Regions from separate parts of the Nocardioides plantarum genome, predicted to be linked through region 2. Evidence: riboswitches for the same ligand, from Rfam matches in the RefSeq annotation. Region 2 holds a riboswitch; the other holds the start of a gene.

What was found. Region 2 has a riboswitch for cyclic di-AMP ahead of FJQ56_RS14985 (C40 family peptidase). Riboswitches for the same ligand answer to the same signal wherever they lie in the genome.
Region 1: linked by a shared signal. The riboswitch ahead of FJQ56_RS13630 (C40 family peptidase) and the one ahead of FJQ56_RS14985 (C40 family peptidase) in region 2 are both predicted to bind cyclic di-AMP.

Annotation. Positions count from the first base shown of each region.
Region 1 is NZ_VDMS01000002.1:332,155-346,244, forward strand. Features, by position in the region: gene FJQ56_RS13580 (ROK family protein) at 1-243, opposite strand, end outside; gene FJQ56_RS13585 (ROK family glucokinase) at 262-1,233, opposite strand; gene FJQ56_RS13590 (hypothetical protein) at 1,226-1,699, opposite strand; gene FJQ56_RS13595 (ArsA family ATPase) at 1,701-2,888, opposite strand; gene FJQ56_RS13600 (SRPBCC family protein) at 2,913-3,362, opposite strand; gene FJQ56_RS13605 (AMP-dependent synthetase/ligase) at 3,484-5,376, shown strand; gene FJQ56_RS13610 (sensor histidine kinase) at 5,590-7,107, shown strand; gene FJQ56_RS13615 (response regulator transcription factor) at 7,182-7,835, shown strand; gene FJQ56_RS13620 (Flp family type IVb pilin) at 8,045-8,212, shown strand; gene FJQ56_RS13625 (hypothetical protein) at 8,234-9,463, opposite strand; gene FJQ56_RS13630 (C40 family peptidase) at 9,520-10,506, opposite strand; cyclic di-AMP (ydaO/yuaA leader) riboswitch at 10,590-10,754, opposite strand; gene FJQ56_RS13635 (hypothetical protein) at 10,926-11,141, opposite strand; gene FJQ56_RS13640 (DEDD exonuclease domain-containing protein) at 11,242-12,996, shown strand; gene FJQ56_RS13645 (Lrp/AsnC family transcriptional regulator) at 13,172-13,450, shown strand; gene FJQ56_RS13650 (YgjV family protein) at 13,523-14,090, shown strand, end outside.
Region 2 is NZ_VDMS01000002.1:627,549-641,638, forward strand. Features, by position in the region: gene FJQ56_RS14930 (serine/threonine-protein kinase) at 1-1,837, opposite strand, end outside; gene FJQ56_RS14935 (hypothetical protein) at 1,834-2,946, opposite strand; gene FJQ56_RS14940 (glutamate ABC transporter substrate-binding protein) at 2,952-3,908, opposite strand; gene FJQ56_RS14945 (hypothetical protein) at 3,905-5,134, opposite strand; gene FJQ56_RS14950 (AAA family ATPase) at 5,206-6,684, opposite strand; gene FJQ56_RS14955 (hypothetical protein) at 6,851-7,333, opposite strand; gene FJQ56_RS14960 (toxic anion resistance protein) at 7,389-8,642, opposite strand; gene FJQ56_RS14965 (hypothetical protein) at 8,757-9,200, opposite strand; gene FJQ56_RS14970 (hypothetical protein) at 9,207-9,473, opposite strand; gene yczE (membrane protein YczE) at 9,625-10,338, opposite strand; gene yczR (MocR-like transcription factor YczR) at 10,400-11,851, shown strand; cyclic di-AMP (ydaO/yuaA leader) riboswitch at 11,971-12,133, shown strand; gene FJQ56_RS14985 (C40 family peptidase) at 12,137-12,619, shown strand; gene serA (phosphoglycerate dehydrogenase) at 12,871-14,090, opposite strand, start outside.

The DNA.
Region 1 (14,090 bases), 300 kb from region 2:
CGCGAACATGACCCGCTCACCGGTGGCGTCGACGAACCCGGCGGCGGCCAGGCCGACGCCGGCGATGCGGCGCCCGCCGGCGACGTCGAGCACCGCAGCAGTGAGCGCGTCCTCGACCGACTCGACGCTGACCCGGCGCCCGGGCGTCGTACGACGGGCGGTGCGCAGCACGGTGCCGGCGCGGGTGACCTCGCCGGCCAGGACCTTGGTCCCGCCGACGTCGACCCCGACGTAGAGCACCATGTCAGGAACCGACCGGGCTCAGTGACGCGCGAGGTCGGCGGCACCGATGACGCCGGCGCGGTTGCCGAGCGAGGCGGTGCGGATGTCGGGCACGGGCCGGTGGCCGCGGCCGGTCAGCTGTCCGAGGAAGGCCTCGCGCACCGGGTCGAGGAGCAGGTCGCCGGCCTCGCTGACCCCGCCGCCGATCACGACCGACCCGGGGTCGAGGACCGCGGCCAGGGATGCGATGGCCTCGCCGAGCCAGCGCGCCAGCTCGGCGACCTGGGCCATCGCGAACGGGTCGCCGTCGGCGGCGGCGGCCGTGATCATCGGGCCGTCGATCGCCGCCGGGTCCCCGCCGGCCCGCTCGAGCAGCGCCGCGGCCTCGGGGGTCAGGGCCTGGGCGCGGGTCTCCTTGACCAGCGCCGAGCCACTGGCGTACTGCTCGAGGCACCCGAGGTTGCCGCACCCGCACTGCCGCCCGCCCGGCACGACCCGCAGGTGGCCGATCTCGGCGGCCGCGCCGAAGCCGCCGCGGAACAGCGAGCCGTTGTGGACGATGCCGCCACCCACGCCGGTGCCGACGGTGACCATGAGCATGTCGTCGACGTCGGCGGCCGCCCCGAAGGCGAACTCGCCCCACGCCGCGGCGTTGGCGTCGTTCTCCACGACGACCGGGAGCTGCACGCGGGCCTGGATCTCGTGGCGGAGGTCCTCGTCGCGCCAGGCGATGTTGGGGGCGAACATGACCACGGCCCGACCGGCGTCGACGTAGCCGGCGGCCCCGATGCCGACCGCCGTCAGCTCGTGCCGGGCGGCCAGCTCGAGCACGAGCCGGGCGATGGCGTCCTCCACGGCGTCGGCGTCGGCCGCGGGCGAGACCACCCGGTGCTCGGCGACCACGGTGCCCTCGACGTCGACCACCGCCCCTGCGATCTTGGTGCCGCCGACGTCGATGCCGCACGTCAGGCCACGCAGGTCGGCACCGCCGACAGAACCTCTGTCACTCATCGTCGTCTCCGTCGAGGTCGATCCGCTCGAGACCGGTGCTGTCGCCCGGTCCGCGCGTGCCCGGTGGGGGCTGGGTCGCCAGGGCCGCGGCTACGGCCTGGAAGAAGGACGAGGCGGCGCCGGCGAGGTGCGCCTTGACCTCGGGGCTGGTCCCGCGGATGGCGTGGACCGTGCGGCAGACGGGGCAGTAGGTGCACTCGGCCGCCCCGGTGGCGAGGTGGTCGTTGACCTCGCTGAGCCGCTCGGCGGCCAGGCCGCCCAGCCCGCCCAGGGCCGCGCCGAGGGTCGCACCGAGGCCGGCGCCGGGCTCGCCGGCGTTGCCGGTGTCGCCGGCGTCGGTGGCCCAGCCGGACAGTGCCCCCAGCAGCTTGGCCGCCTCCTCGCCGACGCTGCCGACCTCGGGTCGGTCGGGGTCGGGCTCGTGGGACTCGGCCTCGTGAGGATCGGGCTCGTGGGGGTCGGTCACGTCACCGCTCCTGTCCGACGGTCGCGGTCTCGCGGAACCGCACCCGCAGCTCGCCGTCCTCGACGCGGGCTCCAGCGACCTCGAGGCGGGTCAGGCCCGCGGGCAGGGTGAGCAGGCGGCGGTAGGAGCCGACGGTGACGACCAGCTCGTCGTGGTGACGGGCCAGCCCGATGTCGGCGCGGCGTACGCCGGGCAGCGCCAGGTGGAGCACGGCTCCCTCGCCCGGCGTGCGGGAGACCCGGAACGGGCCGGCGCCGGTGGGCGCGGCGAGCGGGTCGGTGCCGGCGTAGAGGTCGGCGGCGAGCTCGGCGAGCGCCGCGACCCCCACCGGCTCGACGGCGCGGTACTCGGAGCGCCAGATCGGCAGCCCGGCGAAGGACTCCTCGACCTCGGCGAGCACGGCGTCCTGGGCCAGCACCCAGCGCGCGCGCCAGTCGTCGGCCCCGTCGGCGGGGAAGATCCGGTTGGCGACGACGCCGTCGACGCGGTAGCCGAAGAGCGACAGGCTGGTGTGGCTGCGCCGGGCCTCGGCGAGCACGACCTGCTCGGGGGTCATCACGATGCGCACGCTCGCCGAGGGACCCGACAGCAGGGCGTGGACCTCGCCGAGCTCGCCGTGCAGGCGCTCGAGGGCTTCGAACACGGTGCCTCCGGGCATCGGCACCCCGGCTGCGCGCGACAGCACCGGGCGCAGCGCCCTCATCACGCGCTGCTGGGTCGGGAAGACGCGCTGCATGTACCAGCCGAGGGCCTCGGGCAGCGCGAGCAGGCGCAGGGTCTCGGCGGTCGGCGCGCAGTCGACGACGATGACGTCCCACTCGCCGCGCAGGGCGTGCAGCCGCAGCTCCAGGAGCGCGAGGACCTCCTCGGCACCGGGGATGACAGTGAGCTCCTCGGCCGCGACGGGGTCGACCCCGGCGCCGTCGAGCACCGAGAGGAGGTAGCCCTGCACCTCGGCCCACGACTGCTCGAAGCGCAGCTGGGCGTCGACCTGCTGCACGAACAGCCCGTCGGCCACCTCGGTCGGCTCCGGGCCGACGACGGCGCCGAACGCGTCGCCCAGCGAGTGCGCGGCGTCGGTCGACAGCACCAGGGTGCGCCGGCCCGCGGCCGCGGCGAGCGCGGCGGTGCCGGCGGCGACAGTGGACTTGCCGACGCCACCCTTGCCGGTGAACAGGACGATACGCACGTCTGGACCTGGGACAGCCGGGCGTCAGCCCAGCGACTCGACGCGCTGCTTGAGGCCCTTCAACGCGGTGTCGATGAGGATCTTCTCGCCCTTGCGCTTGATCATCCCGATCATCGGGATCGACACGTCGAGGGCCAGCCGGTAGGTCACCTCGGTGCGACCGCCACCGAGGTCGTCGAGCACGTAGGCCCCGTCGAGCGCCTTGAGCATCTTGCCCTCGACGAGGGTCCAGGTGACCTGGCGGTCGCCGTCCCACACGTAGGCGAGGGTGTACTCGTCCTTGACCGGCGCCACGTCGAGGGTGAAGAACACCTCGCGCGCGCGGTCGGACTGCTCACCGGCGAACGACGAGCGCACGTCGGCGACCTTCACGCCCTTGGCCCACGTGGGGTAGGCGGGGAAGTCGGCGATCACGTCCATCACCGCCGAGGGCGGGGCGTCGACCACGATCGACGAGGTGGTCTGCTCCGGCACTGGGGTGACCTCTCTCGTCGCGGGTGGCCGCAGGATCTGGGGCTTGTCGGAGGCTACCGGATGCGTCGCCCACGACGACCGGCGCGCCGGTCGGTGGTCGGCACGGTGCACAATCGGCGACGTGCGTGAGTACTCGACACCCCTGACGGTCGACCGACCCACCACCGGCAACCTCACCGACGACGTCGTGCGCAACGCCGCCGAGGCTCCCGAGGCGGTCGTGCTGGCCCGCCGTACCCGCGTCCCGGGCGATGGCAGCACCGACGGCACCGACGACACCGCCTGGCAGGACGTGACCGCGGCGCGGTTCCTGGCCGAGGTCCGTGCCGCCGCCAAGGGCCTCCTCGCCGCGGGCGTCGGACCCGGCGACCGGGTCGCCCTGATCTGCGCCACCCGCTGGGAGTGGACGCTGCTCGACTACGCGATCTGGTTCGCCGGGGCCGTCACCGTGCCGATCTACGAGACGTCCTCGGTCGAGCAGGTCGAGTGGATCCTGCGCGACTCGGGGGCGGTCGCGGTCCTCGCCGAGGGGCCCGACCACCTGACGCGGATCGCCTCGGTGCGCTCGGGGCTCGACGCGCTGCGTCACGTGTGGGCGATCGACGCCGGTCCTGACGCCGGCCCCGACGCGGGTCCTGGCGACGGCGCGATCGACGTGCTGACCCGCCTCGGTGCCGACGTCGCCGACGCCGACCTCGACGTACGCCGGGAGGCCGCGACGCCCGAGAGCCTGGCGACGCTGATCTACACGTCCGGCACGACCGGACGCCCCAAGGGCTGCATGCTCACCCACGGCAACTTCCTCACCGAGATCGGCGTTGCCGTCCACGAGCTCGACGCGCTCTTCACGCCCGGCGACGACGGCGCCCAACCCTCGACGCTGCTGTTCCTCCCCCTCGCCCACGTCTTCGCGCGGATCATCCAGATCGGGGCGATCCGGTCGCGGGTGCGACTGGGCCACAGCAGCGACATCCGCAACCTCGTGACGTCCCTGCAGGAGTTCCAGCCCACGTTCGTGCTGGCCGTCCCGCGGGTCTTCGAGAAGGTGTTCAACACCGCCTCCCAGCGCGCCACCGCCGACGGCCGCGGCAAGATCTTCGACCGCGCGACCGAGACCGCGATCGCGTGGTCGCGTGGCCTCGACGGCCCCAAGGGCCGCGCGTCGCCCGCCGTACGCCTGCGGCACGCGGCGTTCGACCGCCTGGTCTACGCCAAGCTGCGCGAGGCCCTCGGGGGCCGGTGCACCTACGCCGTCTCGGGCGGCGCCCCGCTCGGCGAGCGCCTCGGGCACTTCTACCGCGGCATCGGCCTGATCGTCCTGGAGGGCTACGGGCTCACCGAGACCACGGCCGCGGTGACGGTCAACCTGCCCGAGGCCCAGCGGGTGGGCAGCGTGGGTCGCCCGATCCCCGGGACGGCGGTGCGGGTCGCCGACGACGGCGAGCTGCTGTTCCGCGGTGGCCAGGTCTTCACGGGCTACTGGAACGACGCCGTGGCCACGGCCGAGGCGATCGAGCCCGACGGGTGGTTCCACACCGGCGACGTGGGCGAGGTCGACGACGAGGGGTTCGTGCGCATCACCGGCCGCAAGAAGGAGATCCTGGTGACCGCCGGCGGCAAGAACGTCGCCCCCGCCGTCCTCGAGGACCGGCTGCGCGCGCACGCGCTGGTCAGCCAGGCCCTGGTGGTCGGCGACCGTCAGCCCTTCATCGCGGCGCTGGTCACCCTCGACGCCGAGGCACTCCCGCTGTGGGCCGAGGCCCACGGCAAGACCGGACGCAAGGGAGCCGGGCTCGCCGAGGACCTCGTCGACGACCCCGACCTGCTCGCCGAGATCCAGCGTGGTGTCGACGACGCCAACGCCGCGGTCTCCAAGGCCGAGGCGATCCGCAAGTTCCGGGTGCTCGCGACCGACTGGACCGAGGAGGACGGGCAGCTGACGCCCAGCCTCAAGCTGCGTCGCAACGTGGTGACGCGCGAGCTCAAGGACGAGATCGCCGCGCTCTACCTCTGAGCCGCCGCCTCCACGTCGTCCCGCTGTCGTCCCGCTGTCGTCCCGCTGCCGTCCTGCTGCCGGCCTGCTGCCGGCCCGAATCGTCGCGATTCCCGGCCGGAGGAGCGTCGCGGCCCCTAGGGTGGCTGCGACCAACGGAGACGTGTGGCGTGTGATCGCGCCGCCGGTCGAGCGAGAGGCTCTGCCTGTGTGGACCGGTCGGGACCGTCCCCGATGACCGAACGACGCGCCCTGCGGATCACCGTCGGCGCCCGGCTGTTCGCCCTGCTCGCCATCGGCGCTCCGGTCCTCTACGAGCACGACCGCGCGGCGGTCGTCGCCCTGGTCGGGCTCTCCGCCATCTGGGTCGTCGCCAGCCTCCTCGAGCGGCTGCCGACCCACACCGTCGCGGCGCTGACCGCCGAGGCGGTGCTGACCGGGGTGGCGTGCGGTGCCGCCATCGGGTCGACCGAGGCCGTCCTGCTGGCGCTCGCCGTGCCGCCGTTCGTCGCTGCCGTCGTCCGCGGCGCCCTCGGCGCCCTGCTGGCGCTGGGAGCCGAGCTGGCCACCGCGGTCGGTCTCGTCCTGGTCCTGGGAGAGGACCTCTCGGCCGACGAGAGCTTCGCCCTCTTCACGTGGAGCGTGGGGGCCTTGGGCCTGGGCATGATCGGCACCTTCCTGCACGCCAGCTTCCAGTCGCAGACCGACGAGCTGGCCCCCTACCTCGACGCCCAGCGGCTCCTGCGGCAGCTGGTCGACCTGTCCTCCGACCTCAGCTCCGGTCTCGACGTGGCCTCGCTGGCCGGCGCCATGGCCAGCGAGGTCGGGGACCGGCTGCCCACGACCGAGCTCGCGATCTACGTGCCGCGCGGGGAGGTCCTCGTCCCGCTGGTCTCCCACGGCGGCGTCGACGACCGGGGCACCCGCGGCCGGGCCGAGCAACTGGCGCTCGAGTCGTGGGCCCGGTCGGCGCCCATCGTCGACGAGCACGTCTTCGCGTTCCCGCTCGGCTCCTCCGTGGTGGTCGCCGGACGGCTCTCGCCCTCGGCCGGCCTCGACGTCGCCGAGGTCGAGCGCACCATCCTCGGGCTTCCTCGACTCCTCGAGGCCAAGTCGGTCCAGCTCGACACCGCGCTGCTCTTCGCCGACTTCCGCGACTCCGCCTCGGCCGACGAGCGCAAGCGCCTGGCCCGGGAGATGCACGACGGCGTGGCCCAGGACATCGCGTCCCTCGGCTACCTGGTCGACGCCCTCGCCGCCCGGCCGGCCGACGAGGCGCAGGCCGGGATGCTCGTCCTGCTGCGCGACCGGATCAGCAACATCGTGGCCGAGGTCCGCCAGTCGGTGCTCACCCTGCGCACCAGCATCGGCGAGGCCGACACCCTCGGGGTCGCGATCGGGGCCGTCGCCCGCCACCTCAGCGAGTCCTCCCAGATCCCGATCCAGGTGACCCTCGACGAGCACTCCACCCGGCTGCGGCCCGAGGTCGAGGCCGAGCTGTTCCGGATCACCCAGGAGGCGATGAACAACGCGATCAAGCACGCCGAGTGCACCAAGGTCGAGGTGCACTGCCAGGTGCACGCTCCCTCGGCCCTGATCACGATCACCGACGACGGCCGGGGCCTGCAGCCTCCGCGCAGCGACTCCCACGGGTTGAAGATCATGCGCGAGCGCGCGCGGCTCGCGCGTGCCGACCTCGCGATCATCGACCGCCCCGAGGGCGGGCTCCGGGTCACGGTCAGGCTCGCGTGATGCCCCGGTGACCCGCACCCGCCACCGTTCGACCGCCCGGCCCACCGGCCGGCCCCGCCTGAAAGAGTCGTCTCATGAGTGACCACCCCATCCGTCTGCTCCTCGTCGACGACCACGACCTCATCCGCAGCGGCCTGGGCGCGGTCATCGACCTCGAGGACGACATGGACGTCGTGGGCTCGGCCGGCTCGGTCACCGAGGCCGTGGCGCAGTACGAGGCGCTCTCCCCCGACGTCGTGATCGCCGACCTGCAGCTGCAGGACGGCACCGGGCTCGACATCGTGCGGACCATCCGCAAGTCGAGCAACGAGACGGGCCTGATCGTCCTCACGATGCACTCGGGCGACGACCAGATCTTCGCGGCCATGCAGGCCGGCGCCTCCGGGTTCGTCGGCAAGGACGCGCCGTCCGCCGAGGTCGTCAAGGCCGCCCGGCACGCCTTCGTCTCCCCCCGTGCGTTCGTCTGCGCCGGCCTCGTGGGCGCGATGATGCGCCGGGCGTCGGGCGAGTCGACCAACCTGACCGAGCGCGAGCACGACGTGCTCCTGCTCCTCGCCGACGGGCTCGGCGCCAGCGCGATCGGCGAGCGGCTCTTCCTCAGCGAGTCGACCGCCAAGTCCCACATCGCCCGCATCTACCAGAAGCTCGGCGCGGCCAACCGGGCCCAGGCCCTGGTGACCGCCATGCGCATCGGCCTGCTGTCGAGCATCCAGCCCACCGAGCGGTGACCCTGCGTGGGCCCGACGGGGCCCGTGTGATGCCCCGGCCCCGCTAGTCACAAAGGACTAGGGACGTCGACGCGTTCTGCTGATGGCAGCCCGCAGCGCAGCCGCGAGGATGCGCTCGGGGACGTCGTGCCCCGCACTCGCACGGCACCTCGCACCACACCCCCGTGGCCGCCGGCAGCCCCGGAGCCACGCACCCCTAGGAGACCACCGTGCTCGCCTACGCACGCATCCTGCTGCAGGCCCGCCTGGCCGTGCGGCACGAGCGCGGTGTCTCCGCCGTCGACTACGGCCTGCTCGTGACCGGTATCGCTGCGGTCGTCGTCCTGGTCGCGGTCGCGTTCGGCGGCGACATCCTCGACGCCCTCACCGACGGCTGACGCCGACCACTCGATCGGGGGTCAGCCCTGGGGAGCCGCGCCGGGCAGTGTCCTCAGCCGCTCACGCCACCCGCGGAGCAGGTCGGCCTCGGACCAGTCCAAGTCACGACGCAGCTCGGCCGCGAACGGCTTCCCGTCGCTCACGGACTCGTAGAGCCTCAGCAGGGCCTCGGGCCCGCGCCGCCCGGCGAGCGCGACGCACGCCAGCCAGGACGCCTCGTAGACCGCGCCCAGGTGGGGTCCCCCGGTGTCGAACTCGGCCGAGGTCGGGAGCTCGGTCGGCAGGCCGTCGTCGCGCACCTGCCGGGCGACCTGGCCCGCCGTCGTGGTCAGCGGGAGCGTCGTACGGCGCAGGGCGACGTAGTCGGCGAACCCCTCGGTCAGCCAGGTCGGCGCCTTGCTGAGCGGGGCGTCCGTGGCGACATGCGTCGCCTCGTGGGCCAGGACGACGTCCTGGCCGTCCTTCCCCAGCTCGTCGAACACGTCGGGGTTGACGAACACGTGGCTCGGCGCACCCTCCTCGATCGTGCCGCCGGACCCCGTCACCGCCGCGATCTGGGCGTAGTAGCCGTCCTCGGCCCCCAGGGCCGCCTCGAGGGCGCCCACGTCGGCCGGCACCTCGAGGACCAGACGCGGTCGCCACGTGCGGACCACGCTGGACACCGTCGGGACGGCCGCCCGGGCCCGGCGGACGTAGGTCGCCAGGTCGACGCCGTCCGCCGCGACGACCAGCAGGTCGGCGGTCCGGCTGACCTGCATCGGCCCGCTCATCCAGACCGGCGTGCGCAGGTCGCCGCCGCCCACGCCGGCCACCACGACGCCGTCGGCGGTCGACCGGAACCGGAACGACACCTCGGTCGAGCTGGGCTCGGGATCGAAGCCGGCGTAGGCCCAGGTGACGTCGACGGCGGCCGCCCACGTGCCGTCGGCGGCGGGGCCGCCGTCAGCGTCGATGTAGCGCAGCGCGACGTCGCTCAGCCGGGCCTGCGCGGCCACGTCGGCCAGGTCGCCGAGCCGGTCGACGGTCGCGGTGTCGTCGGCTGCGGCCAGCGCGGTGGCCGCCGCACGGTCCCGTGCCCCGAGGGCCGTGGCCAGGCGTTGCAGGGCCCGCGCCGCACCCGCGGGATCGATCGCCGCGGGCCTCGCGCTCGGCTGCGGGACGACGTACGGCTCGTCCTGGTCGTCGGGGACCGCCAGCCTCCAGACGAGGAGCGCGGCGACCAGGGCCACCAACAGCAGAGGACCGGCCACCCACCATCGTGGTCGGCCGGTCCTCGGGTGCTGGACGTCGCTCAGCTGGGTGCCGGTCAGCCGGGCCGGACGGCGCCGGAGAACGGCATCGAGAAGACGCTGGCGATGCGGACGCCGGTGCCGGGGTTGGCCGCGTCGACGATCTGGCCGTTGCCGATGAAGATGCCGACGTGGCTGATCGGGCTGTAGTAGAAGACCAGGTCGCCGGGCTGCAGGTCGGAGGCGGCGACGGGGGTGCCGGTGCCGGACTGGGCGCTCGAGGAGTGCGGGAGCGACACGCCGGCCTGGGCCCAGGCCATCATCGTGAGCCCCGAGCAGTCGAAGGCGTCGGGGCCGGCGGCACCGTGGACGTAGGCGTCGCCGACCTGCGCGAGGGCGTACTGGACCGCGGCGGAGGCGCGACCCGAGACCGGGACGTCCGGGGGGGTCCGCGTGGTGGTGTCGCGCGAGGTGGTGTCGGGGCGGTCCTGCGTGCCGGCGGGCGGCTGCGGGGTCCGGGTCTCGCGGGCCTCGGCGGCCTGGAGGGCCGCGCGCTCGTCGGCCTGGAGCTCACCGAGGAGCTCCTTGGCGTCGCCGAGCTTGTCGTCGACCGTGGACTTCTCGGTGGCCAGCTTCTTCTCGAGCTTGGCGACCTGGGCGATCCGGTCCTCGGTGGCGTCGCGGCGCAGCGAGAGCGCCTGGAGCCCGGTGGCGTAGTCGTCGAACAGGCTCTGCTGGAGCTGGCGGTAGGTCGACAGCGTCGAGACGTCGGACAGGAAGCCGTCCACGTCACCGGCGGTGGCCACCTGGCTCACCAGACCGAGGTCGCCGCCGCCGGACTGGCGCAGCACCGAGCGCCGGGCCTCGCGCCGCATCGCGTCGAGCGACGTCTCGGCCCGCTTCTCGTCGGCCTTGACCGAGCCGAGGTCGGCCTTGAGGTCGTCGAGCTGGATCTTGACCGCGTTGTAGCGCTCGGAAGCCTGCTCGGCCTCGCGGTAGAGCCGGTCCACGCGGGTCTTGACGTCCTTGACATCGGGCTCGGCCTGGGCCGGCGAGCTGGACACGAGACCAAGACTCGCGACGAGCGCGACTCCCGTCACGGCGGAGGCGAGGCGCGTCCGAGGGCTGATCACAGCGGCGGTGGGTCCTTTGCGTTGTCGTACGCCTACCAGGTGAGCTGACGGGTTCGGGCACGACATGCCCTCCCTCTGCTCCTCGCCACCGCGATGGTGCTACGGCGGCGCCTCGCAGAGGATTCACCCCAGAAGAGTTGGTTCCCCGGCTCCCCCACCGCACGCGGCGGGGGACTCAGCGCGACGTCCGTGTGGGACCGGTTGGACCCAGGGCCACGAACGTCTGAGGGACCACCGTAGTGGGCTGGCCAACCGCCCGGCAAACTTCCCCGAGAACGTCGGCATGGCGCGTCACACCAGCCCCACGAGCCTCGTGGGTCACAGGTGCCGACGGCCGCTCACGCCGGTCGTCAGGCCGACTCCGTGTGGGGGCCGGCCACCGGGCGCACCAGGCGCAGCGGTGGCACGAGGCCGCCGTCGGCCAGGACGTCGAGGGCACGGCGCTCCTCCTCGTCGATGGTCAGCGCGGCGAGCTCGGGCGGCGGACCGAGCAGGACCGTCACCACGCAGTCGTGACAGGCGAGACCGCGGACCAGGCAGGTGTCGCAGTCGATGTGTGTCGTCATGTCGCGAAGGCTGGCACCGACCACGGACAGTTTCGCGAAGCTCGCCCCCGACAGGGTGTCGGCACGCGAACTGTCCGTGCCCACGCCTACGGTCCGATCCATGACCACCACCGCCGGTGAGCGAGCCCGACCGGGGAGTCGCTGGGAGTCGCAGCGCAGCTTCGACGAGCTGGGCCGTCCGCTGAGCGACATCACCTTCTGCGTGGTCGACCTGGAGACCACGGGCGGGTCGGCCCAGGCGGGCTCGATGATCACCGAGGTGGGTGCGGTCAAGGTCCGAGGCGGCGAGGTCCTCGGGGAGTTCCAGACCCTGGTCAACCCCCGCACCGACATCCCGGCCTTCATCGCGGTCCTCACCGGCATCAGCAACTCCATGGTCGCCGACTCCCCGCCGATCGAGTCGGTGCTGCCAGCGTTCCTCGAGTTCGCGGCCGGCTGCGTCCTGGTGGCCCACAACGCTCCCTTCGACGTCGGCTTCCTGCGCCACTTCGCCGCCCAGCAGGAGCGTCCCTGGCCCGCCTTCGAGGTCGTCGACACCGCCGTGCTCGCCCGCCGCGTGATCACCCGCGACGACGCACCCAACTGCAAGCTGTCGTCCCTGGCCCGCGCCTTCCGCTCCACCACGACCCCCGACCACCGGGCGCTCTCCGACGCCCGGGCGACCGTCGACGTGCTCCACGGCCTGATGGAGCGGGTCGGCGCCCAGGGGGTCTCCACGCTCGAGGAGCTGCAGACCTTCTCGTCGCGGGTCAGCGCCGCGCAGCGCAAGAAGCGCCACCTCGCCGACGGCCTGCCCCACGCGCCGGGCGTCTACCTGTTCCGCGACGACGCCGACCGCGTCCTCTACGTCGGCACCTCCCGTGACGTCAGCCGGCGGGTGCGCTCCTACTTCACGGCGTCCGAGACGCGCTCGCGGATGGGTGAGATGGTGCGCCTGGCCGCCCAGGTCACGGCCATCGAGTGCGCGACCCCGCTCGAAGCCGAGGTGCGCGAGCTACGTCTGATCGCCCAGCACAAGCCGACCTACAACAAGCGCTCGAAGTTCCCCGAGAAGACCACCTTCGTCAAGCTGACCCGCGAGCCCTGGCCGCGGCTGTCGCTGGTGGCCAAGGTGCTCGACGACGAGGCCGACTACCTCGGTCCGTTCTCCTCGCGCGCCGCAGCCGAGAAGTGCCTGGCCGCGCTCCACGACACCTTCCCGGTCCGACAGTGCTCCGACCGGTTCGGCCGGCGCCCGTCGCGCACCGCCTGCGTCCTGGCCGAGATGGGCCGCTGCCTGTCGCCGTGCGACGGGAGCGTCGACGAGCACACCTACGCCGCCGTCGTCCGCCAGCTCCGCGAGACCCTGCTGCGCCGCCCCGACGACGTCGTCGACCTGGTCAACGCCCGGATGGCCGCGCTGGCGGCCGACGAGCGGTTCGAGGAGGCCGGCGTCCACCGTGACCGGCTGGCCGCGTTCGTCCGGGCCGCCGCCCGCACGCAGCGGCTCACCTCCCTCACCTACTGCCCCGAGGTCGTGGCCGTCCGCCGTGAGGACGACGGCCGCTGGGCCGTCCACGTCGTGCGCTACGGCCGGCTCGCGGGGGCCGGCGTCATCCCGTCGGGCACCGACGCCCACGCCTACGTCGCCGCCCTGCGCACCACGGCCGAGACCGTCCCGGCACCGTCCGGCACCCCCGGCCCGACGCCGGCCGCCACGGCCGCGGAGACCGAGCGGGTGCTGCGGTGGCTCGAGGCGCCCGGCGTACGCCTGGTCGACATCGACGGCCAGTGGACCTGTCCCGTCGCCGGCGCCAGCCGTCAGCTCGCCCGCCACGGCTCGCTCGACGATCCCGCGGCGTTCGTCGATCACTAGTGGCACGGGGCCGAGGTTCTTGGCCGCTTCGCGCACTGAGGCCACGCACCTCGCGGCACCGGCGATCTCCGAAGACGACCAGGTATGCCGTCGGACCGCCGGCACCGCGAAGGCACGCACCCTGAGCACGCCAAGCCATCATGAACCTCGGACCCGCACCACTAGGGTGGGCCCCGTGATCACCGCCATCGTGTTCGTCAAGGCCGCGGTCGACCAGATCCCCCAGGTCGCCGAGGCCATCGCCGCGCTCGACGGGGTGACCGAGGTCTACTCCGTCACCGGCCAGATCGACCTGATCGCGATGGTCCGGGTCCGCCATCACGAGGACGTCGCCGCCGTGGTGGCCGACCGGGTCAACAAGGTCCCGGGCGTGCGCGAGACCGAGACCCACATCGCGTTCCGGGCCTACTCCCGCCACGACCTGGAGTCGGCGTTCTCCCTCGGGCTCGACTGATCTCGACCTGCGATCCCGCTGGCCTGGTGACCACGGTGACCCGGACACTGTGACTGTCGTTACAGTCGCGCGATGACCTGGCTCGATCTCGTCGGCTGGGGCGGCAGCGCCCTCCTCGTGTTCTCCCTGCTGCAGGCGCGGGTGCTCCGCTTCCGGGCGCTCAACCTGGTGGGCTGCCTGATCCTGCTGGTGTTCAACGCCCTGCTCGAGGTCTGGCCGATGGTCGGGATGAACGCCGTGCTCGCCGCGATCAACGTGTGGTTCCTGGTGCGTCTGCTCCGCGACCGGCACGACGCCACCGCCTTCGAGGTGATCGAGGTCGGCCGCGACGACGCCTACCTGCGGCACCTGCTCGCGGTCCACGGCGACGACATCCGGCGCTACCAGCCGGACTCGACCTGGGCCCCGGTCGCCGAGCGCGACCACGCCTTCGTGGTGCTGCACGGCAACGAGACCGTCGGCGTCGTGCTCGTCGACGCCGACCACGACGTCGCCCGCGTCAGGCTCGACTACGTGACCCCGCGCTACCGCGACTTCACCCCCGGCGAGTTCGTATGGCGCCACAGCGGGGTGCTGGCGGCGCTCGGCTTCCGCCACGTGATGAGCCCGCCCGGCATGGTCGACGCCTACTACGCCCGCG
Region 2 (14,090 bases):
TGTCCCAGTCGCGCTGGAGCATCGCGGCGAGGCCGTCGACCCACAGCGCCCGCCACTCCCACGGGTCGGCGCCCAGCATCTCGGCGGCGACCTCGCGGGCCTGCGCGGCGTCGCCGAGCTCGAGGGCTGCCCGGGCCCGGGCCAGCCGCACCTCGGCGGACTGGTCGGGCGCCTCGTCGGTCAGGATCGTCAGCCGCTCCCCCGGCTCGGTCGCACCGATGCCGGCCAGCCAGCCGTGCTGGGGGTCGGTCGTGTCGGCGCGCAGGCCGGGCAGCTGCGACCACTCGAGCACCCCGCGCGAGGTGGTCGGGGTCTCGAACAGCACCGAGGCGGCCGAGGTCAGCGTCGTGCCCGTCGTACGCCGCGCGACCGTCTCGCGCAGGACACCGAGCAGCTGGGTGCGCAGCTCGTCGGCCGAGGCGAACCGGTCGGCCGGGTCGGGCGCGCAGCACTTGGCGATCAGCCAGTACAGCGAGTCGTGGTCGCGGAACAGCGGCGTCGAGTCCGCCGGCGGGAGGCTGTGCAGGTAGGTGCCCTGGTAGCCGCGGAACTCCATGCAGAGCACGACGAGCGTGCGGCCGATCGTGTAGAGGTCGGAGGCCACGCTCGGCCCGACCGCGGCGACCTCGGGAGCCTGGTAGCCGACCGTGCCGTAGATCGCGGAGTCCTGGTCGTCGATGCGGCGTACGCCGCCGAGGTCGATCAGCTTGAGGGCGTCGCCGACCTGGATCATGTTGTCGGGCTTGAAGTCGCAGTAGACGAGGCCGAGGTCATGGAGGTACTGGAAGGCCGGCAGGATCTCGAGGATGAACGCCAGGGCCTGGTCGACGGGCAGCGGGTCGTAGGCGCCGCCGTTGGCCCGCATCCGCTCCTTGAGCATCTGCTTCAGCGAGGTGCCGCCGACGTACTCCATGACGATGTAGCCGGCGCCCTCGTGGGTCACGAAGTTGTAGATCTCGACGATCAGCGGGTGCTCGACCTGGGCCAGGAACTGCTGCTCGGCGATCGCGGCGGCGAGCGCGTCGGGGTCGCCGGAGTTGAGCAGGCCCTTGAGCACCACCCAGCGGTTGGAGACGTTGCGGTCGCGGGCCAGGTAGATCCAGCCCAGGCCGCCGTGGGCCAGCGCGCCGACGACCTCGTACTGCCCGCCGACCAGGTCGCCCGGCTGCAGCTTGGGCGTGAACGAGAACTCCTGGCCGCACTGCGGGCAGAACCCCTCGGTCCGTCCGGGACGGCCGTCGCGGCTGCGCCCGATCGCGGTGCCGCACCGCGAGCAGGTGCGCTTGTCCTCAGGCACCTGGGGGTCGGGCCGGATCGCCTGGGACGGGTCGACCGTCGGTGCGGGCGGCACGCTGGTCAGGCCCGCGCCGATCCGCGCGGTGCGCAGCCGCTGCGAGCCGCTGCGCTGGCGCTGGGTGGAGATCGAGTCGCCCCCGACACGCGCCGAACCGAAGCGGGCCGAGCCGACGCGGGCCGACGCGGTAGCCGTGGAGGTCTCGACAGGCTCGACCACCGATCGGCCGTCGGTCGAGCGTCCCTCGGTGGTCGAGCGTCCCTCGTTGGTCGAGCTTGTCGAGACCCCCGCCATGCCGCACGTGTCGCAGTAGCCGTCGGCGATGGTGCCCGTGCAGCCGGGCTGGGTGCAGGCGGCGCCGTCGGCGGTGGGCTCCCCTCGTCGGTCGAGCCCGTCTCGTTGGTCGAGCTTGTCGAGACCCACCGCCGGGGTCTCGACAGGCTCGACCACCGAGGACGAGGCTCCCGGCGTGGCCGCCATGCCGCACACGTCGCAGTAGCCGTCGCTGATGGTGCCCGTGCAGCCGGGCTGGGTGCAGGTCATGGCTGTCCTCCGGGGGCGGACTGGGCGTCGACCCAGGTCTGGTAGGTCGTCACGAGCTGACGGGCGAGGGTCATCGGGGCGGGGCGGCGCGCGAGCACGTCGCGGGCCTGGCGCTCGGCGGCGGCGACGTCGGGCCGGTCGGAGACGCCGGTGGCCCGGGCCTTGGCGACGTAGCCGTCGAGGAGCGCGACGAGGTCGGTGTGCTCGGCGAGGGCGGCGGCGTAGGCCTGCTGGGCATGGGCGATGGCCAGGTCGACGCGGTCGAGCCGCGCGAGGTAGGCCGTGATGTCCTCGGGCGTGTCGGGCAGTGGTCCGAGCGCGGTGACGTCGGGGACGGCGTAGCGCGGCGCCGGCTGGACGGTGGCGACGCAGGTGGCGACGAGGGCGGTGAGCTGGGTCTCGCGGGTCTCGAGAGCGGTGCGCTCGCGGCGGGCCTGCTCGAGCAGGCCGCGGGCGTCGCGGCGCCTCTGGTTGCCGACGATGAGGTCGCGCTCGAAGATCGCGGCGTCCTGCTCGAGCGGCGGCAGCAGCCCCCCGACGTCGGCCCCGCGCCGGGCCCGCTCGGCGGCGTCCTCGAGCCGGAGCATCAGCGCGGCGAGGCGGTCGACCGCAGCGTCGCGGCCCAGCGCCGGCTCGAGGCCGACCTGGTCGCGGATCCGCTCGAGCTGGGCCCGCAGGTCCTTGATCCGCGCGGCGGCCGCGTCAGCCCCGGGGGTGAGCGCGAGGCGGGTGCGCAGCTGGCTCGCGACGGCGTCGGCGAGCCGGCAGGCCTCGGGCACCGAGACCCCGACCCCGTCCAGACGGGTCCACACCAGGGCCGTCACCTGCTGGCGCTGGGCCTCGAGCACCCGCCCGCCGTCCCACGTCGCCCACATCTCGGCGTACCGGTCGGAGACGGCCTTCCACAACGACAGCGCCAGCGCCATGTCGGCGCCGACCTCGGCGCCCCGGCCGGCGGCGAGGGCGGCGGAGTCGAGGTCGTCGAGCTCCGTACGCCGTCCGCGCACCCAGGCCTCGAGACCGGTCAGGTAGGTCTGCAGCGCCGCCGGGTCGGGCGCGCTGCCGAGCGGCCCGGGCGGTGCGGGTGCGGGTGCGGGTGCGTCGCTCACGACGGTCATCGGCCGTAGACGGGCTCGGGCTGGACGCCCGAGACCTTGAGCTCCGGCTTGAGCCAGGTGTCGTAGGAGGCCCGCCAGCGACCGTCGCGGCGCATGTCCTCGAGCACCTGGTTGACCAGCCGGACCAGGTCGACGTTGTCCTGGCCGACGCCGATGCCGTAGGGCTCCTTGCTCAGGGGGGCGGTGTCGAGCACCTCGGCGTAGGGATCCTGCGCCGCGAGCCCGGCGAGCACGGTGTCGTCGGAGCTGACCCCGTCGGCGTCGCCGTTCTGGAAGAGGATCATGCAGGCCGAGATGTTGGGGGCCGTGACGATCGTGGCGTCGGGGGCCACGTCGGCGAGATTGTCGACGGTCGTGGTGCCGGCCGGTGCGCAGATGCGCTCGTCGGCGAGGTCGTCGACGCCGTCGATGCCCGAGTCGAGCCCGACGAGCAGCTTCTGCCCTGCTTGGTAGTAGACCTCCGAGAAGGCGATGTCCTGCCAGCGGGTGCAGGTGACGGTGAAGTTGCGCGCGACGATGTCGACCGTCCCGTCCTGGAGGAACGGGATCCGCTGGGCCGCGGTGATCACCTTGAGCTCGACCCGGTTGGCGCGGTCGAGGGCAGCACGGTCGGTCTCGCCGAAGATCTCGCCGGCGATCGCGTAGACCATGTCGATGTCGAAGCCCTCGATCCGGTTGCGTGCCGGGTTGCGGGCGCCGAGCAGCAGGGCGTCGGCGGCGACGCCGGCGACGAGCCGACCGCGGGCCTTGATGGCCTGGACCGCGTCCCCGCCGACGGGTCCGGAGTCGGGGGCGTAGGACCGCAGCTGCGTGCCGTCGTTGTCGCACGGCGTCGTGGTGGGCGGGGACGTCGACGTCGTAGCCGCGTCGTCGGGCCGGGGCACGACGGTGTCGTCGTAGCCGCAGGCAGAGATTCCCGCCAGGACCACGAGGAGGACCAGCAGGCGCTTCACGAGAACTCCCTGCGTCGTACGTCGATGCCTCGGGTGGCGGCTCCGGCGGCCAGGATCGCGCCGAGGAGGGTGATGATCGCCAGCGCGATCGACAGGATCTCGCCGTCGCGGAAGCCGTCGCTCGCCTCCTGGCCCGCGCTGTCGACGACCGCGGCCGCGGCGTCGTCGAAGGAAGCGAGCCGGGCGCGCGGAGACTGGGCGTCGGTGCTGATGGCCGTGGCGACCGCGGCATTCCACCGACCGTCGTTGTCGTCCCCGCGGATCTTGTCGTGGACACCGTCGTAGGCCCTCCACAGCTGCTGGAGCTCACCGTCGGTGTTGTCCAGCACGAGCTGGGACTGCGCGTCGTAGAGCGGCTCGTAGAGGCTCTGCCCGGACCCCCGGTTGACCAGCCCCAGGCTGTCGAAGGCAGCCGCGTTGTTGGCGGCGGTCCGGGCGGTCGCAGCCTCGATGGCCTCGGTGTAGGCGCCGTCGCGGGTGGCGTCGTCGTCGTTGTTCTTCAGCACGGCGTGACCGGCGGTGACGACGGCCAGCACGGCGACCACCGCCGCGGCGACCACCAGGCCGAGGTTGAAGCGGCGCCGGAAGCGCTGCGCGACCTGGCGGTTGGCCCAGAACAGCACCAGCAGCGCCAGCAGCCCCAGGCCGAGGAGCCAGAACGGGTGCTGGCCGTGCATCTCGTCCTCGGCCCGCGCGGAGTTGGTGTCGACGAGCGCGGTGAGGATCGGCTGGGCCTCGGTACGCAGGGTCGAGCCGGCCTCGTTGAGGTAGGCGATGCCGATCGGGAGCTGCTGACGGTTGTAGTCGCGCGCCTGGGAGACCGCGTTGGTGTAGGCCGACACCTTCTGGTTGAGCTCGACCAGCACGTTGCGGTCGGCCGGCTGGGCCTCGGCGGCAAGGGTGATCAGCCGGAGGACGTCGTCGATGGCCTCGTCGTACTCGGCGCGGGCGTCGGCAGGTTCGAGCCCGTCGGAGAGGTAGGAGTTGGTGGCGACGGCGTCGGCACGCAGCAGCAGCGACTGGATCCGTTGGACCAGCACGACCTGCTCGGTGTTGTCGGCGGCGCGACCCGCGGCCTGCCACGACAGCACCTGCACGACCGCGGCGGCGACGCCGAACACCAGGCAAGCGGCGACGGCGAGGGCCTGCAGCCGGTTGAGCAGGCGCGGGACGTTCTCGGAGAACGGGCCCGTGGCGCGGGCTGCGCTCCCCTGGGCCTGCGGCACGGACGGTGCCGACGAGGGTGCCGATGAGGATGCCGCGGACGGTGCCGGGACCGGGGCGGAGGCGGTCTGGCTCACGGTGTCTCCTTGCTCTCCGGTGTGCTCGGCGGGCTCGCGTCGCCCATCGGGACTTCCCCCGAGGCGACCGGCTCAACCTTCGCGACGTCGAGGTCGTCGACCTCGAGGGTCCGCAGCTGGGCGAGCGTGGGCGTCTCGACGTCGCGCAGCCGCCAGGCCTGTCGGCCGATGGCGGCCTCGAGCAGGTTGCGGACGTGGCGCGCGTTGCCGAACGTCGGTCCGCGCTCGACTCCCCCGAGGACCGACCGCAGCCGGTCGAGCACGGGCTCGTCGACGTCGTACTCGGCTCCCGCGGCCATCACGCCGAAGATCTCGACGAGCTCGTCGTCGGTGTAGTCGACGAAGTCGAGGTGGGTGCGGAAGCGGCTCTCGAGGCCGGGGTTCTGGGCGATGAAGACCTGCATCGGCAGGGGGTAGCCGGCCACGATGACGACGAGGTCGCCGCGGTGGTCCTCCATCTCCTTGACCAGGGTGTCGATCGCCTCGGTGCCGTACTGGTCGCCGGACAGCGAGTAGGCCTCGTCGATGAAGAGCACGCCGCCGAGGGCGGACCTCACCACCTCGGCGGTCTTGGCGGCGGTCTGGCCGAGGTAGCCCGCGACCAGCTCGGAGCGGTCGACCTCGACGAGCTGGCCCTTCGTCAGCAGCCCGAGGGCGGCGTAGATGCCGGCGACCAGGCGCGCCACGGTCGTCTTGCCGGTGCCGGGGTTGCCGTTGAAGACCAGGTGGCGGGTGATGTCGGGGTTCTTCAGGCCGGCCTCGGCGCGCAGCCCCTCGACCCGCAGCACCGCCGCCTGCCGGTGGATCTCGGCCTTGACCTCGGCCAGCCCGACGAGGTCGTCGAGCTCGGCGAGGAGCTCCTCGAGCGTCTTCCGGGGCTTCTCGGGCTCGGGGGTCGGCTCGACCGGCACGGCAGGCGGCTCCCCCACGGTGGTCGAGGAAGGCGCGCTGGCGCCTGTCTCGAGGCCACCCCCCGCGGGCGGCGTGAGGTCGTGAAGGCCGGCGATCTTGGCCTGCACCACCGACAGCTGCTGCAGCAGCGACCCGGCGACGTCGTCGCCCAACGTCGGCGCGGCCGGCCGGTGGGTGGTCGGCTGGGCCAGCTGGGCGGCGGCCGCGGTCGCCGCGTTGCCGGTGGCGCGCGGGTCGGGCCGGCCCAGGGACGCACCGGCGAGCGCGACGTCACCCAGGGCAGCGGCGTACGACGGGGCGGCGGGCGAGCCGCCGGAGGCGAGCAGGCTCATCGTCGCCGTCTGTGCCGCGCGGTAGCGACGCCCCCGCGAGGCGGCGTCGAAGTAGGGCTGGGCGGCGGTGGCGCGCCCGGTCTCGGCGCACCAGTCGACGAAGGCGCCCTTGTTGGCCTCCGAGACGGTGGCGGCCAGCGCCTCCCCCTCACGGCGGGCCGTCACCGGGTCGACCCCGGCCTGGGTCGCGACCCTCTCCAGCGCCTCGAGCGCGGCGGCGAGCGTGGTCATGATGGTCCTCCTGCTGCGGTGGTCTCGAGGCTCGTCGCTAGCGCTCCTCGCACCTCGACCGACGTGGGCCGACGGCGGTCGAGGTGCGAGCGGAGCGAGCCTCGAGACCCCGTCACGTGATCGCCACGGCGGTCGAGGTGCGAGCGGAGCGAGCCTCGAGACCCCGTCATGTGGGACTGCCCAGCTGTAGGTCGGGGCCGCCCTCGGAGGCGTGACCGAACTTGGCGTCCAGGAACATGCCGTGCGCGATCAGCGCCTGGGCGTCGGCGCGGTTGGCGGCGTCGAGGATCTTGTCCATCGTCGCGGCCAGCAGCTCGAGCTGCTCGACGAGCACCATCAGCGAGGTCTTGTAGCCGTCGATGGGCCGGGTGTCGGCCCACTCGCGCGGCAGGCGGAGGTAGGCGCCGACCGCCTCGGGCAGGTACGTCGTCGCCGTGGCCACCACGGAGTAGCCCTCCATCGACCCGAGCCCGAGGTTGCGGATGCGCGGCAGCGTGTCGTTGATCGTCCGCGCGATCCGGATCACCCGCGAGGTGACGACCGGCGGGGCGTTGCCCTCGGTGAGCATCGCGTTGACCCGGTTGAGCGAGGCCAGGACATCCTGCTCCGTCGGAGGGGCAGAGACCAGCTCGTCCGATGACGAACCCACCCTTGCCGCGTCGCCGCGGAGTCGCCCCCACCAGTCCCTCAGTCCCACCGGGTGGTCAGCTCAGGGGCTGGCTGGAGAGGTCGAGGCTGCCCTGGGCGTTGCGGGCGTCGTGCTTCTGGACCCGCTCGAGGTAGGACCGTGACTTCTCGACCTCGGTCTCGAGCACCCCGATCGTGGCCGACATGTTGTCGAGGGCCTTGAGCTTGAACTCGTCGATGGAGTCCATCGTGGCGTAGATGTTGGCGAACGCCGCCTGGAGCTGCTCGATGCCGATCGTCGAGGAGGCGGCCTGCTCCTGGATCGCCGCGCTGTTGTCGCGCAGCATCTCGGAGGTGCGCTGGATCATCCCCGACGTCGTGGTGTTGAGCGCGCTGATCTGGTCGAGCACGAGCTTCTGGTTGCCCAGCGCCTGGGCCACGATGACCGCCGTACGCAGCGCGGAGATGGTGGTCGTCGAGGCACGGTCGACGCCCTTGATGAGCTCGATGTTGTTCTTGATGATGATGTCGATCGCCAGGTAGCTCTGGATCGACACCGCGAGCTGGGTCAGCAGGTCCTGGTGCTTCTGGCGCACGTAGAACAGCACGTCCTGGCTCAGCGCCCTGGCCGCGTCGGGGTCGCTCAGCTCGAGCTCGGCGATCTTGGCCGACAGCTTGGCGTCGAGCCGCTCGGCGACGTAGACGTACTGGTTGAGCCGGCCCATCACCGACCACAGGTTGGTCTTCTCGAGGTTGAGCGCGACGTTGTCGCGCTGCAGCTCGTCCTGGCCGCTGCGCAGGCTGTGCAGGATGCCGTTGAGCTGGGTCTGCGCCGACTGGTACTTGCGGAAGTAGTCGGTGATCTTGTCGCCGAAGGGCAGGATGTCGAGCCAGCGCTTGGCGCCGGTGGCCTGGCTGGGGTCGAGGTCCTCGACCGTACGACGCAGCTCGAGCAGCGTCTTGCCGACCGCACTGCCCTGCGCGAGACCGCCCTCGCGCAGCGCGGTGACCGGCTTGTCGAGCATGTGGTTGGACGTCTCGGCCGCCTTGCGGATGTCGGCATCGCCCATCGTCCGCACGTTCTCGGCCTGCGCGGCGAACTCCGGGCTGCCGGCCTGGGCGCTGGTCAGCGCGGTCATGAACCCGTCGACCTTGGCGTCGAGCTCGGGCATCGCGGCCGCCGACACCGGAGGCGCCATCTTGGGCGCCGCGGTCTCGGCGACCTGCAGGACCGGCTCGGGCGCGGTGAGCGTGACGACGGGGTCGGGCGGGGCGAGGGGCTGGACGGCGGTCTCGCCGGCGGCGGGCTGCTCGGGGGTGCCTGCGGTCATGGCGCGCAGTCTGTCACCTGCTGTGGCCCGCGTCTCGTGCCGCGCCCCGGCGAATGCCGCGTTGGCCGGGGCCGGTCGCGGGGCGGGTCGGAGCGGGTCGGGGCGACCTTCCGGTCAGCCCCGGGACCGACCGGACCGACCGAAGGCGCTCATCGAGTCCCACGGCACACCACGTCGAGTACGCCGGTAGCGCCATACGTGCTGGGCCAGGAGGCTGGCCGCGAGCCCGATCGAGACCAGCCCGAGCGGCTCGAACCGGTCGCGCACGATCTCGACCACGAGCAGCCCGAGGCGGACGACGAGATAGGCCGACCAGGCGACGACCAGCCGGAGCCAGGACCGCGGCTCGTCACGGTCGGCGCGGGAGCCCAGCTGCCAGCAGACGAGCCCGAAGAACACCGCGGCGTGGACCCAGCTCGTCTGGCGTCCCAGCTCGCCGGAGAGAAGATCGTCGATCCGGCCCAGGACGATGAGCGCCCACACGATGCCCGCGAGCACCACGCGGCGTCGCGTGAACCAGTCCCTGATCGGGTCGTCCCCGGCACCGTCCGTCGGCACCGGCGGTCAGGAGTAGCGGTGACTCTTGGCCGCGTGACCCTGCTCGCGGGTGCAGGTGCGCCCGCTCATGTTGCGGTGGCCACACACGGCGTCGTCGGCCGGCGCTCCATCGGCAGCGGCCGGGGTCTTCGCCGACTTCGCGGCCTTGGCCGCGGGAGCGACCGGGGGCTTGGCGTCGGGTGCGTTGGGAGTCAGCGGCGCGCGGCCGGTTGCGGCCCGGGCACGGGCGTACTTGGCGTCGCGCATGGCGCGCAGCTCGTCTGTCTTGCTCATCGTGACTTCACCCTACCGACCCTACGTGGCCCCGGGGACAGTCCTGCCCAGGCGCGCGACGACGGGAGCCGGGCGGTCCCGTGGTCCGTGGCGCCGGGGTGGGGTCGTGTGCCTGACGACGCCCCTGGCTCGTGCTCGGGCACACGACCCCTCAACCGCCGTGGGGCGCGCGGCGCGCGGGCCCGTCACCGGCGTCGACGACGAAGTAGGGCAGCAGCAGCTGGGTGACCGGCCCGATGGCCAGACCGAAGACGACGGTGCCGACGCCGAGGACCCCGCCGAGCGCCAGGCCGATGAGGACGACGCTCACCTCGAGGCCGGTGCGCACCAGCCGCAGCGACCACCCCGTAAGCCGGGCCAGGCCGGTCATCAGCCCGTCGCGGGGACCGCGGCCGAGCTGGGCGCCGATGTAGAGCGCGGTGGCGAACCCGCACAGCAGCACGCCGCCCACCATCAGCGCGACCCGCGCGAGGATCGGGGACGGGGCGTCGAGGAGGGCCAGGGTCGCGTCGGCGGCGAACCCGACCACGAGCGCGTTGGCGATGGTGCCGAGACCGGGCTTCTCGCGCAGCGGGACCCACAGCAGCAGCACCGCGAAGCTCATCACGACGACCGCTTCGCCGAGCGTGAGCGGCACGTGCCGGATCAGGCCGGAGTGCAGGACGTCCCACGGGGCCAGGCCGAGGTCGGCGCGCACCATCATCGCCAGCGAGGCGCCGTACAGCACGAGCCCGACGAGCAGGCGGGCCATGCGCTCCGGGAGCCGACCCGCGCGCAGCTGGGCCACCGGGCCCAGGTCGAGCAGCACCGGGGCCGGGACGGGATGGGGGGCGTGTGCAGGAGCGGGGTGGTCGACGGTGGACATGACTCCACCATCCAACCGATTGGCCTTCTCTTGAATAGCCAATCGTGAGAGAGTGGACTGCATGGTGCAGACCATCACCGCCACCCGCGTGGCCACGCTCGCCGGGGCCTTCTCCCGCAGCCCCGCCTACGCCGGCCTGGCCGACGCCCTGACCGAGCTGATCGGCGACGGTCGCGTCGGGCTCGGGGTCCGACTGCCCAGCGAGCGCGACCTGACCACCGCGCTGGGCGTGTCCCGCACCACGGTGACGCGGGCCTACCAGGTGCTGCGCGACACCGGGTACGCCGAGGCGCGACGCGGCGCGGGCACCTTCACCCGGGTCCCCGGCGGACGTTCGCGCGCGCACGACCGCGCCCTCGTCCCCGGCTCGGGCGCCGAGGGTCCCGACGGCCCGGGCGACCTGATCGACCTCAACTGCGCCGCGACCTCGGCCCCGCCGGGCATCGCCGCGGCGTACGGCGCGGCGGTGGCCGAGCTGCCGGCCTACCTCGGCGGGCACGGCTACTTCCCGGCCGGGCTGCCCGCCCTGCAGGCCGCGATCGCCCGTCGCTACGACGAGCGCGGGCTCCCCACCGACCCCGACCAGGTCGTGGTCACCGCCGGCGCGCTGGCCGCCGCGGCCCTGGTGGCCCAGGCCCTCACCGGACCGCGCGACCGCGTGCTCGTCGAGTCGCCGGTCTACCCCAACGCGACCCAGGCGATCGCCAACAGCGGCGCGCGGCTGCGCGCGGTGCCGGTCGATCCCGGCGGCTGGGACCTCGACGCGGTGGGGGCGGCGCTCGACGAGGTGCGCCCGACGCTGAGCTACCTGATCGCCGACTTCCAGAACCCGACCGGGCACGTGATGACCGATGCCCAGCGCGCGACGTACGCCGGACACCTGCGCCGCACCGGCACCGTCGCGGTCGTCGACGAGGCCCACCAGGCGCTGGCCCTCGACGGGCAGGCGATGCCGCGACCGTTCGCGGCCTTCGACCCGCGCACGATCACCCTCGGCAGCGCGAGCAAGTCCCACTGGGGCGGGCTGCGCCTGGGCTGGATCCGGGCGCCGCACGACCAGGTCGAGCGGCTCACCCGCGCCCGCCTCGGCCTCGACCTGGGCGCGCCGGTGCTGGAGCAGCTCGTGCTGACCCGGCTGCTGGCCTCCGACGATGTCGTCGACCGGCACCGCGCGCGGCTGCGCGAGCAGCGCGACGCCCTGCTCGCCGCCGTCAGCGAGCACCTGCCCGAGTGGCGCTTCCACCGGCCGGCCGGTGGTCTGGCGCTGTGGTGCGAGCTGCCGGCCGCGCGCGGCAGCGTCCTGGCGGTCGAGGCCGAGCGGCGCGGGGTCGTCGTCGCTCCCGGTCCGGCCTTCGCGGCCGAGGGCGGCCTCGACCGGTTCGTGCGGGTGCCGTGGTCGCGCCCACCGGCCGAGCTCGCCGAGGCCGTACGCCGCCTCGCGGCGGCCTGGGAGGCCGTGCGCGACCGACCGGCGACCGGCAGCCCCCGTCGTACCCGGGTGATGGTGGCCTGAGAGGGGTCTGAGAGGGCTGTCACCTACCTCACACTGGTGGCGTCACGGCCAGATCGCGGTGAACGGTGACGTACAGTCTCCGGGCGCGGCCGGTCTGGCCCGCCGACATGGGGTCCGCCGAGTTCCTCCCGCCTCATGTCGTCCTGAACCATCGGGGGGAAGTGGGATACCCGAGCACGACGGCTCCGACCGGAGCCTTGGGGTGAACTCAGCACGCTGAGCGGGCAATTCGTCAGCCCGAACCCGACAGGTCACATTTCACAGGCGTGGACGAAAGGGACACCCATGTCTGTCATCACCCGCGCCCTGACGCTCGTCGTCGGCGCGTTCTTGTTCACCGCGGTGCTGGGCGGAGTGCCGACCGCGCACGTCGGCACCAGCGCCGAGGCCGCCACCAGCCAGCGCGTCCACACCAGCTACGCACTGCGCGTCAAGGCCATGAAGGTGGCCCTGGCCCAGCGCGGCGACCCCTACCGGTCCGGCGCCGCCGGCCCGAGCGCGTTCGACTGCTCCGGCCTCACGAAGTACTCCTACGGCCGTCTGGGCCGCTCGCTCCCGCGCACGACCGACCAGCTCAAGGCCAGCCTGAAGCCGGTGACCAAGTCGCGCCGGGCACCGGGCGACATCATCATCTTCGTCCGTGGGGGCAACGCCTACCACGCCGGCATCTACCTGGGGCACAACAAGATCGTGCACGCCAGCCGCCCCGGCACGCCGGTCAAGACCGAGAAGATCTGGACCACCGCGTACGTCGTACGTCGGCCCTGACCGCAGGCCGGTGACGAGAGCCGCACCCCGGACGAGGGGTGCGGCTCTCGTGCGTCGATGGGTGATCGCGTCCGGCAACTCGCGCAATCGAACGAGTTGAGCGTGGGATCGACCATCCCAGCCCGCCAACCCGTTCGATCGAACGAGTTGGTGGCCAGATCGACCGCCCCAGCGGCTCAACTCGTTCGATTGCACGAGTTAGTTGTCCGCACCACCTCGCCCGTCCACCCCTCAGCCGACCCGCGTCCCCCTCAGACCAGGTCGACGGTGCGGGCGTGGTGGGCCCCCATCGCGGACTCGATGTCGGCCAGCACCTCGGCCGGGATCGCGGTGTCCACGGACAGCGCGACCAGGGCCTCGCCGCCCTTGGCGTTGCGCGAGACCTGCATGCCGGCGATGTTGACGCCGGCGGCGCCGAGGATCTGACCGACGGTGCCGACCATGCCCGGACGGTCGCGGTAGGCGAAGAACGCGAGGTGGTCGGTGGGCTCGAGGTCGATGTCGTAGCCGTTGACCTCGACCAGCCGCTCGCGCTGGTTGATGCCCATCAAGGTGCCCGACACCGACACCTGCGAGCCGTCGGCGAGGGTGCCGCGGATCGTGATCAGGTTGCGGTGGTCGGGGCTGTCGGGCTCGGTCACCAGGCGTACGGCGGTCCCGCGCTCAGCCGCGAGGAGCGGGGCGTTGACGTAGGAGACGGCGTGCTCGATCACGTCGGTGAAGACGCCCTTGAGGGCCGCGAGCTCGAGCACCTTGACGTCGTTGTCGGTGATCTCGCCGCGCACCTCGACGTCGATCTGCTGGGCGACCTCACCGGCGACGCCGGTGAAGATGCGGCCGAGCTTCTCGGTCAGCGGGATGCCGGGACGCACGTCCTCGGCGATCAGCCCGCCCTGCACGTTGACCGCGTCGGGCACCAGCTCGCCGGCCAGAGCGAGGACGACCGAGCGCGCGACGGACAGCCCGGCCTTCTCCTGGGCCTCCTGCGTCGAGGCCCCCAGGTGCGGGGTGGCCACGACGTTCTCGAGCGTGAGCAGCGGGCTGTCGGTGTTGGGCTCGGTGGCGAAGACGTCGAGGCCGGCGGCGGCGATCCGCCCGTTGCTGAGCGCGTCGTAGAGCGCCGCCTCGTCGACGATGCCGCCGCGGGCGGCGTTGACCAGGACCAGGCCCGGACGCGCCGCGGCCAGCTCGGCGGCGCCGATCAACCCGATCGTCTCCGGTGTCTTGGGCAGGTGCACGCTCATGAAGTCGGACTCGGCCAGCAGGGTGGCCAGGTCGACCAGGCGGACGCCGACCTGGGCGGCCCGGCCGGCCTGCACGTAGGGGTCGTAGGCGATGACGTTCATGCCGAACGCCGCCAGGCGCTGGGCGACGAGCACGCCGATGCGGCCCAGCCCGACGACGCCGACGGTCTTCTCGTAGAGCTCGATGCCGGTGTAGCGGGCCCGCTTCCACTCGCCGTCGCGCAGGG